2 regions of the Mumia sp. ZJ430 genome follow, and region 1 is predicted to be linked to the other one. Evidence: riboswitches for the same ligand, from Rfam matches in the RefSeq annotation. Region 1 holds a riboswitch; the other holds the start of a gene.
The links. Region 1 has a riboswitch for thiamine pyrophosphate ahead of thiM (hydroxyethylthiazole kinase). Riboswitches for the same ligand answer to the same signal wherever they lie in the genome.

Region 1 (4,701 bases):
GAGAGCCCCGACGACCTCGACGACGTGATCGCGAAGGCGATGTCGATCACCGACGTGCCCGTCGTCATCGACTTCGTGGTCCACCGCGACGCGATGGTGTGGCCGATGGTTCCGGCCGGCGTCAGCAACGACCTGATCCAGATCGCGCGCGACATGGCGCCCGACTTCGGCGACGAGGAGCTCTGACCTGATGAGCAAGCACACCCTGTCAGTCCTGGTCGAGAACACCCCCGGTGTCCTCGCCCGCGTCGCGAGCCTGTTCATGCGTCGCGGCTTCAACATCGAGTCGCTCGCGGTCGGGCAGACCGAGATCCCCGAGATCTCGCGCATGACGATCGTCGTGAACGTCGACGAGCTGCCGCTCGAGCAGGTCACCAAGCAGCTCAACAAGCTCGTGAACGTGCTCAAGATCGTCGAGCTCGAGCCGTCCGTGGCGGTCGAGCGCGAGCTGATGCTGATCAAGGTCCGCGCCGACGGCCAGACCCGCGGGCAGGTCCTCGAGACCGTCCAGCTGTTCCGGGCGAAGGTCGTCGACGTGGCGGTCGACGCCGTCACCATCGAAGCGACGGGCGACCCGGGCAAGCTCTCAGCGATGCTGAGGGTGCTCGAGCCGTTCGGCATCCGCGAGATCGCCCAGTCCGGGCGGGTCGCGATCGGCCGCGGCGGGCGGTCGATCACCGACCGCACTCTGCGCGCTGTCCCCGGCGGGTCCAGCCAGACCGCCTGAGCGTACGGTCGTACCCACGGCCGCACCTGACTCAACCACCGGCACCGACAGGTGTCACTCGGCACCACCAAGAAGGAGTTACCCCGTGCCTGAGCTGTTCTACGATGACGACGCCGACCTGGGCGTGATCCAAGGCCGCAGCGTGGCCGTCCTCGGCTACGGCAGCCAGGGCCACGCCCACGCGCTGTCGCTGCGCGACTCCGGCGTCGACGTCCGCGTCGGCCTGCCCGAGGGATCGAAGAGCCGCGCCAAGGCCGAGGCCGAGGGCCTGCGTGTCCTCACGCCCGCCGAGGCCGTCGCCGAGGCCGACGTCATCGTCGTCCTCGCACCAGACCCGGCCCAGCGCTCGCTGTATGCCGAGGCCATCGAGCCGAACCTCAACGACGGCGACGCGCTGATCTTCGGCCACGGCTTCAACATCCGCTACGGCTACGTGAAGCCGCCGGCCGGTGTCGACGTCGGCATGATCGCGCCGAAGGGCCCCGGTCACCTGGTCCGCCGCGAGTACGTCGAGGGTCGCGGTGTCCCCGTGCTCGTCGCCGTCGAGCAGGACGCGACCGGCAACGCCTGGCCGCTGGTCCTCTCGTACGCCAAGGCGATCGGCGGCCTGCGCGCCGGCGGCATCAAGACGACCTTCACCGAGGAGACCGAGACCGATCTCTTCGGCGAGCAGGCCGTCCTCTGCGGCGGCGTGTCCGCGCTGGTCCAGGCGGGCTTCGAGACGCTGACCGAGGCTGGCTACCAGCCGGAGGTCGCCTACTTCGAGTGCCTCCACGAGCTGAAGCTGATCGTCGACCTCATGTACGAGGGCGGCATCGCCAAGCAGCGTTGGTCGGTCTCCGACACCGCCGAGTACGGCGACTACGTGTCGGGCCCGCGGGTCGTCGACGCGCGTGTCAAGGACAACATGAAGGCCGTCCTGGACGACATCAAGAACGGCGCGTTCGCCGAGCGCTTCATCGCCGACCAGGACGCCGGTGCGCCGGAGTTCAAGAAGCTCCGTGCCGAGGGCGAGCAGCACCCGATCGAGGCCACAGGCCGCGAGCTGCGCAAGCTCATGTCGTGGGTCAAGAGCGCCGACGACGACTACACCGAGGGCACCGCAGCGCGCTGACCCTCGTACGTTCCGACCGGCGGTGAGTCCGGTCCCACGCGCATCACCGGCGTGGGACCTGGCTCACCGCCGTCGTCGTTGGCGGGGCGGAGGGATGTCTCCTGGATAGATGAGGCGGGCGAGCCAACGGCGGGACGCGAGGTAGACCTCGCGCACCCCTCCGCGGCGCCACGCGCGGCGGACGCGACGGGCGGGAGCCATGCATACCCCTCGGGGGAAGGAGTCGGGTGGGTTGCCCGCACGCTAGCGGTCGAGGCGGCGTCGCGGAAGGGTCTCGGGCACGTTCTGTTATCGTCGCCAGCAGTTGCAAGGCCGGGGTGCCCGAAGGGCTGAGAACACACCCGCCGAACCTGATCCGGGTCATACCGGCGAGAGGGAGCCTGATGCTCGATCCACGTACTGCTGCCCACGTCCACGACCAGCTCCGGGCGCAGGGCCCGCTGGTGCAGGTCATCACGAACTATGTGTCGATGGACATCGCCGCGAACCTGCTGAACGCCGCAGGCGCGTCGCCGGCGATGGTCCATGACGCCCGCGAGGCCGGTGAGTTCGCCGGCATCGCCCAGGCCGTCGTCGCCAACATCGGCACGCTCTCCCCGCCATGGGTCGACGGCATGCTCGCCGCGGTCGAGGTTGCCTCGGCCTCCGGCAAGCCCTGGATCCTCGACCCGGTCGCGGTCGGTGCCACCGCCTACCGGCGCGAGTCCGTCGCCGCCCTGATCGAGCACCGGCCGACCGTGATCCGGGGCAACGCGAGCGAGATCCTCGCGATCGCGACATCGACGGGCGCCGGGCGCGGGGTCGACGCTGATGCCGACACCGCCGACGTGCGTACGGACGCCGAGGCGCTGGCCTCCAAGCTCGAGACCGTGGTCGCGATGACCGGCGCCGTCGACATCGTCACCGACGGCACCCGTACGGCCGAGATCCGCGGCGGCGACGCGAGGGCGCCGATGATCACGGCGCTCGGGTGCTCGGCGAGCGCCCTGGTTGGTGCGGCGTGCGCGGTGCACGACGACGCGTTCGAGGCGTCGGCGAGTGCGCTGGCGATCCTGACGGCCGCGGTCGAGCAGGCCGCGCCGCTCGCCGAGGGGCCCGGCTCGCTGCGCTGGCGGCTGCTGGACGCGCTGTCCACGCTGTCGTCCGACGCGGTCGCCGAGGTCGTCGCGCGCTGATGGTCGGCCCGGCTGGAGACGTCCGTCTCTATCTCGTCACCGGGGCGGTGCCTGGCCGCGCTGACCTCGTCGACGTCGTCGCTGACGCGGTCGACGGAGGAGTGACGACCGTCCAGCTCCGCGACAAGGCAGCGACGACCGACGACCGCGTCCGACTCGCGGCACGGATCGCCGAGCGGGTCGGTGCCCGGGCGTCGTTCGTCCTCAACGACGACCTCTCGGCGGCGCGTGCTGTCCCTGGTGCCGGTCTCCACGTGGGCCCGGACGACCTCCACCCCGCCCGAGTGCGGGAGGTGCTCGGCGACGACGTCGTGGTCGGGTGGTCGCTGCACCGCGTCGAGCAGCTCGACGACGAGGAGGCTCTCGCCGCGTGCAGCTATCTCGCGGTGAGCCCGGTGTGGCCGACGCCGACGAAGACCGACACGACGGCGCCGTGGGGACTCGACGGCGTACGCCGCCTGCGCGACCTCGTACCCTCCGACCTGCCGCTCGTCGCGATCGGCGGCATCTCCGCGTCGAACGCCGCGTCGGTCATCGACGCCGGCGCCGACGGCATCTGCGTCGTCTCCGCGATCTGCGCGGCGCCCGCTCCGCGCGCAGCCGCCCGTACGCTGCGCGACATCGTCGACACCGCCCTCGCCGCCCGCCCGGAGGCCCAGCTGTGAGCACCGTGCCCGTCATGCTGTCGATCGCCGGCTCCGACCCGTCGGGGGGTGCGGGCATCCAGGCCGACCTCAAGACCGCGTCCGCCCTGGGCGTGTACGGGGCCGCGGCGTTGACGGCGCTGACCGTCCAGAACACCCGTGGCGTCACCGGCATCCACGCCGTGCCGCCGGACTTCGTGGCAGACCAGGTCCGGGCGGTCCTCGACGACCTCGAGGTGGGCGCGATCAAGATCGGCATGCTCGGGACCGCCGACGTGGTCGTTGCGGTGGCGGAGGTGCTCCGTACCGCTGACCTGCCGGTCGTGCTCGACCCGGTGATGGTGGCGACTTCGGGTGACCGGCTGGTCCCCGTCGACACGATCGACGCGATCCGGACGACACTCCTGCCGCTGGTCGCGGTCGTCACGCCCAACGTGCCCGAGGCGGCGGTGCTCGTGGGAGCTGAGGAGGCGGCCGACGTCGCTGGCCTCGGGGCGGCGGCGCTCGCCCTGCGGGAGAGAGGCGCCGCGGCGGTGCTGGTCAAGGGCGGCCACCTCGGCGGCGCCGAGAGCGTGGACGTGCTGGCTGACGCCGAGGGTGTGCGGTCGTACGCGGCGCCGCGCATCGACACCCCGAACACGCACGGCACCGGGTGCTCGTTGTCGTCGGCGATCGCCTCCGGGCTCGCGCTCGGGATGCCGTTGCGGGACGCCGTCGCGATGGCCAAGGACTATCTCACCGGTGCGCTGCGCAGCGGTGAGACGCACTCCGTCGGGCACGGTCACGGCCCGATCGACCACCTGTGGAGGACACGCGGATGACGTTCTCCGACGAGGCGTGGAAGCACGTCGCCGGCTGGTACGACGCGATCCTCGCGCACCCGTTCGTCGCGGGACTGGCGGACGGCACGCTGCCGGAGGACGTGTTCGCGCGCTATCTGCTCGACGACGCCCACTACTTGACGTCATACGGCAGCACGCTCGCGATGCTGGCGGCGCGTGCGGGCGATCCGGCGCTGTCGGCGGGGCTCGCACATGCGGC
Region 2 (4,701 bases), on a different contig from region 1:
TCGAGTACAGCGCTGCCGAGTCGCTGGAGACGTCCGGGCGCCGCGGGCCGGTGCTCGTACGGACGCCGCGCGGTTCGGTGCGGGCGGACCGGGTGGCGCTCGCGACGAACGTGTTCCCGTCGTTGCTCCCGCGGTACGACCTGTTCACCGTGCCGGTCTACGACTACGCGCTGATGACCGAGCCGCTGACCGCCGCCCAGCGCGACGCGATCGGCTGGGACAACCGGCAGGGCGTCAGCGACATGGCGAACCAGTTCCACTACTACCGGCAGTCTGCGGACGGCCGGATCCTGTTCGGCGGCTACGACGCGGTCTACCACTACGGCGGCAAGGTCCGATCGGCGTACGAGCACCGGCCTGAGACCTATCGGACGCTCGCGTCGCACTTCCTCACGACGTTCCCGCAGCTCGAGGGCATCGGCTTCACCCACCGGTGGGCAGGCGCCATCGACACGTCGACGCGGTTCTGCGCGTTCTTCGGACTCGCGAAGCAGGGGCGGGTCGCGTACGCGGCCGGCTTCACCGGACTCGGTGTCGCCGCGACCCACTTCGCGGCCGACGTGATGCTCGACCGGCTGGCCGGCGAGCGGACGCCGCGGACCGAGGTCGAGATGGTCCGCAAGAAGCCTCTGCCGTTCCCGCCGGAGCCTGCCGCCGCGGTCGGCATCAACCTGACGCGGTGGTCGCTCGATCGCGCCGACCACCACGAGGGCGTACGCAACGCGTGGCTGCGGGCGATGGACGCCGTCGGCCTGGGGTTCGACTCGTGACGGGCGAATGGGCGGCCGCGCGGCTTCTGTCTGGGGACGTCGAGGCGCACCCCCTGCAGCCCGGCGCCCTCGACCCGGCCGACGTCGTGCACGGGACCCCGGCCGTCGCGTCGACGGCACTCGCGACGTTCGGTGACCTCTCGGTCGGCCTCTGGGAGATCACCGCGGGCGCCGTGCGCGACACCGAGATCGACGAGGTGTTCGTCGTGCTGTCCGGAGACGCAACCGTGCGCTTTGAGGACGGCAGCGCTCTCGAGCTGCGTCCCGGCGTCGCCGCACGTCTGTACGCCGGCGACCGTACGGTGTGGGAGGTCCGCGAGACGCTGCGCAAGGTCTACGTGGCCTGACCGTCGCGGTTCTGGCCCCTCAGGGCCGCGCGCGAGGGATCATGGAGTCGTGAGAGTTCTCCGTGCTGCCCGACCGCGCCTGCTCGACGCGTCGTGGCGGATGCGGGTCGCGGCAGTGCTCGTGCTCACGCTGCTGAGCGGTGTGCTGCTCCTGGAGCTCGGCGGGGGCCGTGCCGACGCCGCGCGGTGCGAGCGGTTCACCGCGGAGTCGGAGGCGCGCCGCGCGGCGGTGCCGTCCGCGGTCGGCCAGCGGGTCGTCGTGATCGGTGACTCGTGGTCGGCGGGCCGAGGGCTCGACGATGCCGGTGACGCATGGACCGCCCGGCTGTCCGGCCAGGTCCACGTCGACGCGTTCTCCGGGTCGGGCTTCAGCCGGTACGCGAGCCCGTGCGAGGGCTCGTGGTTCGCCGAGCGGGCCGCGCGCGCCGTGGCCGGCGGTGCCGACCTCGTGCTCGTCCAAGGTGGGCTCAACGACGTCGACCAGCCGCTGGAGGCCGTACGAGCAGGCTTCGCGCGGGTGATGCGTGCGGTCGAGGGGCTGCCCGTCGTCGTGGTCGGTCCGGCAGTCGCCCCTGCCCGTGAGGCGGGTGTGCATCACGTCGACGCCGACCTCGCCAGACTGGCCGAGGCCCACGGCGCCTCGTACGTCTCGGCGGTCGGGCTCGACCTGGCCTACCTCGAGGACGGGCTGCACCTCACGCGCGACGGGCACCGGGAGTTCGGCGACTTCGTGAGAGGGAGCATCGAAGGGATCGCCCGGTAAGGTCCCCGTTATGAGCGAGAGCGCGCGCCCTGATCCGGCGGTGGTCGAGCTCGCGCACCGGATGTTCGACCTGGCGCGCGACGGCGACGCCGACACGCTGCTGGCGTACGTCGACGCCGGAGTCCCCGTGGAGCTGACCGACTCCAGCGGCAACACGCTGCTGATGCTCGCGGCCTATCACGGCCACGCCGACATCGTGCAGCGGCTGCTCGACGCCGGCGCGGACGTCAACCGGCTCAACGACCGGGGTCAGAGCCCGCTCGCCGGCGCCATCTTCAAGGGCGAGGACCTGGTGGTGTCGGTCCTCATCGGCGCGGGTGCAGACCCGGATCTGGGGACGCCGTCCGCGCGTGCGACGGCTGCGATGTTCGGCCGCGACAGCCTGCTGACCTGACCTCTCCGACCCCCTCGTGACCCTCGCGCGGGGCGAGGAGGTGCCGTTCGTCCTGCCGGCCCGCTGACGCAGTGTGCGCGAGACGCGGTGTACGCGGAGCAGGCGGGGGGCTAGAGTCGACCCCACGACAGGGGAGCGCGGGTGCCTACGGGCACGGCGCGCTGAGAGTGCGGAAAGGCCGCAGACCCTCCGAACCTGCACCGGTTAGCACCGGCGAAGGGAGTCATCCATGGCTGAGGCCATTCGTTCTCGCGCGTCCGCGACCACCCGCTACCGCACGGTCGACCTCGTCACCGTGGCGATGCTCGGCGTCGCGCTCGGCGTGGTCTTCTGGGGCTGGAACCAGCTGTTCGCCGTGGTCAGCGGCACCGCGCTGTTCGCGTTTCCGCCGAGCTCGGGGCTCATCTGCGGCGTCTGGCTGCTCGGCGGCGTCGTCGGCGGTCTCGTCGTCCGCAAGCCCGGCGCCGCCGTCGGCACCGAGCTCGTCGCGGCAACGATGTCGGCGCTGCTCGGCAACCAGTGGGGCATGTCCGTCGTCGTCTCGGGGCTGATCCAAGGGTTCGGCGCCGAGCTCGTCTTCGCGGTCCTGCTCTATCGGCGCTGGGGTGTCGTCGCGGCCGCGCTCGCAGGCGCGTTGGCCGGTGCGGGTGAGGCCGTGTACGAGTGGTTCGCGTACTACGCGGACTGGTCGTTCGGCTACCAGCTCACCTACCTCGCGTTCCTCGTGGTCTCGGGTGCGCTCGTCGCCGGCGTCGGTGGGTGGGCGCTGGTGCGTGCGCTCGCCTCGACCGGGTCCCTCGACGCCTTCGGTCCGGGCCGCGAGCACCACGAGCGCGCGGCAGCGACCAGCCCCGCACAGGCGTGACCGGCTCGGTCTCCCTCCGCGGCTTCGGCTGGCGTCCGCTCGGTCGGCGTTCGTCGGTCGTGGCCGATCTCGACCTGCGGATCGAGCCCGGCGAGCGGGTGCTTCTCGCGGGCCCCTCCGGCGCCGGCAAGTCGACGGTGCTCCGCGCCGCCGCCGGGGTGCTCGCGACCGCCGCCGACGGTGACCTGCTCGGCGAGGTCGAGACCGTGGGTCGCGTCGGGCTGCTCCTCCAGAACCCCGGGGACGCTGGCGTCGCCGATCGCCTCGGGCGCGACGTCGCCTTCGGTCTGGAGAACGCCCGCGTGCCGCGCGACGCGATCTGGCCGAGGGTCCGCGCCGCCCTCGAGGCCGTACGGCTGCCGTACGGGATCCAGCACCCGACCTCGGCGCTCTCCGGCGGCGAGCTCCAACGTGCCGCGCTCGCCGGGGTGCTCGCGTCGCGGGCCGACGTCCTGCTCCTCGACGAGCCGACGTCGATGCTCGATGACGCCAACGCCGAGGCCGTACGCCACTGCGTTGCCGAGGTGGTGGCCGAGACCGGCGCGACTCTCGTCGTCGTCGAGCACCGGCTCGCCGCGTGGCTCGGCCACGTCGACCGGGTCGTCGTGCTCGGGCGTGACGGCGCGGTGGTCGCCGATACCGATCCGGCGACGTTCGCGGAGACGATGCGTGACGACCTCGCGTCGGCGGGGGTGTGGATGCCGGGTGCGCCCGCGCCGGTGGCGGCCCCGCCACCGGCTGCCCTCGTCACGCCGCGCGATCCTGCGCCGACCCTCGAGGCCGTCGCGCTGAGCGTCGACCTTCGCCGCAGCGACGTCCGGGGGACCACGCGCACACCCGCCCTCCGTGAGGTCGACGCCGTGCTCGTACCGGGAGCCGTCACCGTCCTCGGTGGGCCGAGCGGTGCCGGCAAGTCGACGTTGCTCGCGACGCTCGGCGGACTGCAGCGCCCGACCTCGGGGGAGGTGCGAGGACTGGGCGTGCCCCCACACCGGATGCGCTCTCGTGCGCTCGCCGCGGTCGTCGGGTGGGTCCCTCAGAATCCCGAGCACGGATTCTTGACGACCCGGGTCCGCGACGAGGTCGCGGCGACGTCTCGGCAGGTCGGGGCAGTGGTCGACGTCGACGCGGTGCTCGCGCACCTCGGTCTCGAGTCGTTGGCCGAGGTGAACCCGTACCGGCTGTCCGGTGGCGAGCAGCGCCGGCTCGCCCTCGCCGCCGCGCTCGCCCACCGACCGCCCGTCCTCCTGCTCGACGAACCCACGGTCGGGCAGGACCGTGGGACCTGGGCAGCGGTCGCCGGCTGGATGCTCGCGGCGGCCCGGGAAGGCGCGGCAGTTGCCGCGGCGAGCCACGACGGCGTGCTCGCGGCCCGCGCGGATCACCTGGTGCGACTCGCGGGCGGACGCAACGCCGAGCCGGCCAGGACTGCGGAGGACGCGCGATGAGACGCCTCGTCCCCGCCGCGAACCCCTTGGTTCTGCTGGCCGTGGGCATGCTCGCGATCGTGGCGTCGTTCGCCGTACACGACCTTCGTACGGCCGTCGTGGCCCTGGGTGCCT

Region 2: it holds a riboswitch for thiamine pyrophosphate, as region 1 does, so the genes downstream of both, HCT63_RS15365 (ECF transporter S component) here and thiM (hydroxyethylthiazole kinase) in region 1, are expected to answer to the same signal.

Annotation. Positions count from the first base shown of each region.
Region 1 is NZ_JAAHFK010000002.1:764,695-769,395, reverse strand. It holds gene HCT63_RS10230 (acetolactate synthase large subunit) at 1-186, shown strand, start outside; gene ilvN (acetolactate synthase small subunit) at 191-727, shown strand; gene ilvC (ketol-acid reductoisomerase) at 813-1,841, shown strand; TPP riboswitch at 2,145-2,236, shown strand; gene thiM (hydroxyethylthiazole kinase) at 2,225-3,016, shown strand; gene thiE (thiamine phosphate synthase) at 3,016-3,681, shown strand; gene thiD (bifunctional hydroxymethylpyrimidine kinase/phosphomethylpyrimidine kinase) at 3,678-4,481, shown strand; gene HCT63_RS10200 (TenA family protein) at 4,478-4,701, shown strand, end outside.
Region 2 is NZ_JAAHFK010000003.1:669,092-673,792, reverse strand. It holds gene HCT63_RS15385 (FAD-dependent oxidoreductase) at 1-770, shown strand, start outside; gene HCT63_RS15380 (cupin domain-containing protein) at 767-1,117, shown strand; gene HCT63_RS15375 (SGNH/GDSL hydrolase family protein) at 1,167-1,880, shown strand; gene HCT63_RS15370 (ankyrin repeat domain-containing protein) at 1,891-2,274, shown strand; TPP riboswitch at 2,394-2,513, shown strand; gene HCT63_RS15365 (ECF transporter S component) at 2,504-3,139, shown strand; gene HCT63_RS15360 (ABC transporter ATP-binding protein) at 3,136-4,587, shown strand; gene HCT63_RS15355 (energy-coupling factor transporter transmembrane component T) at 4,584-4,701, shown strand, end outside.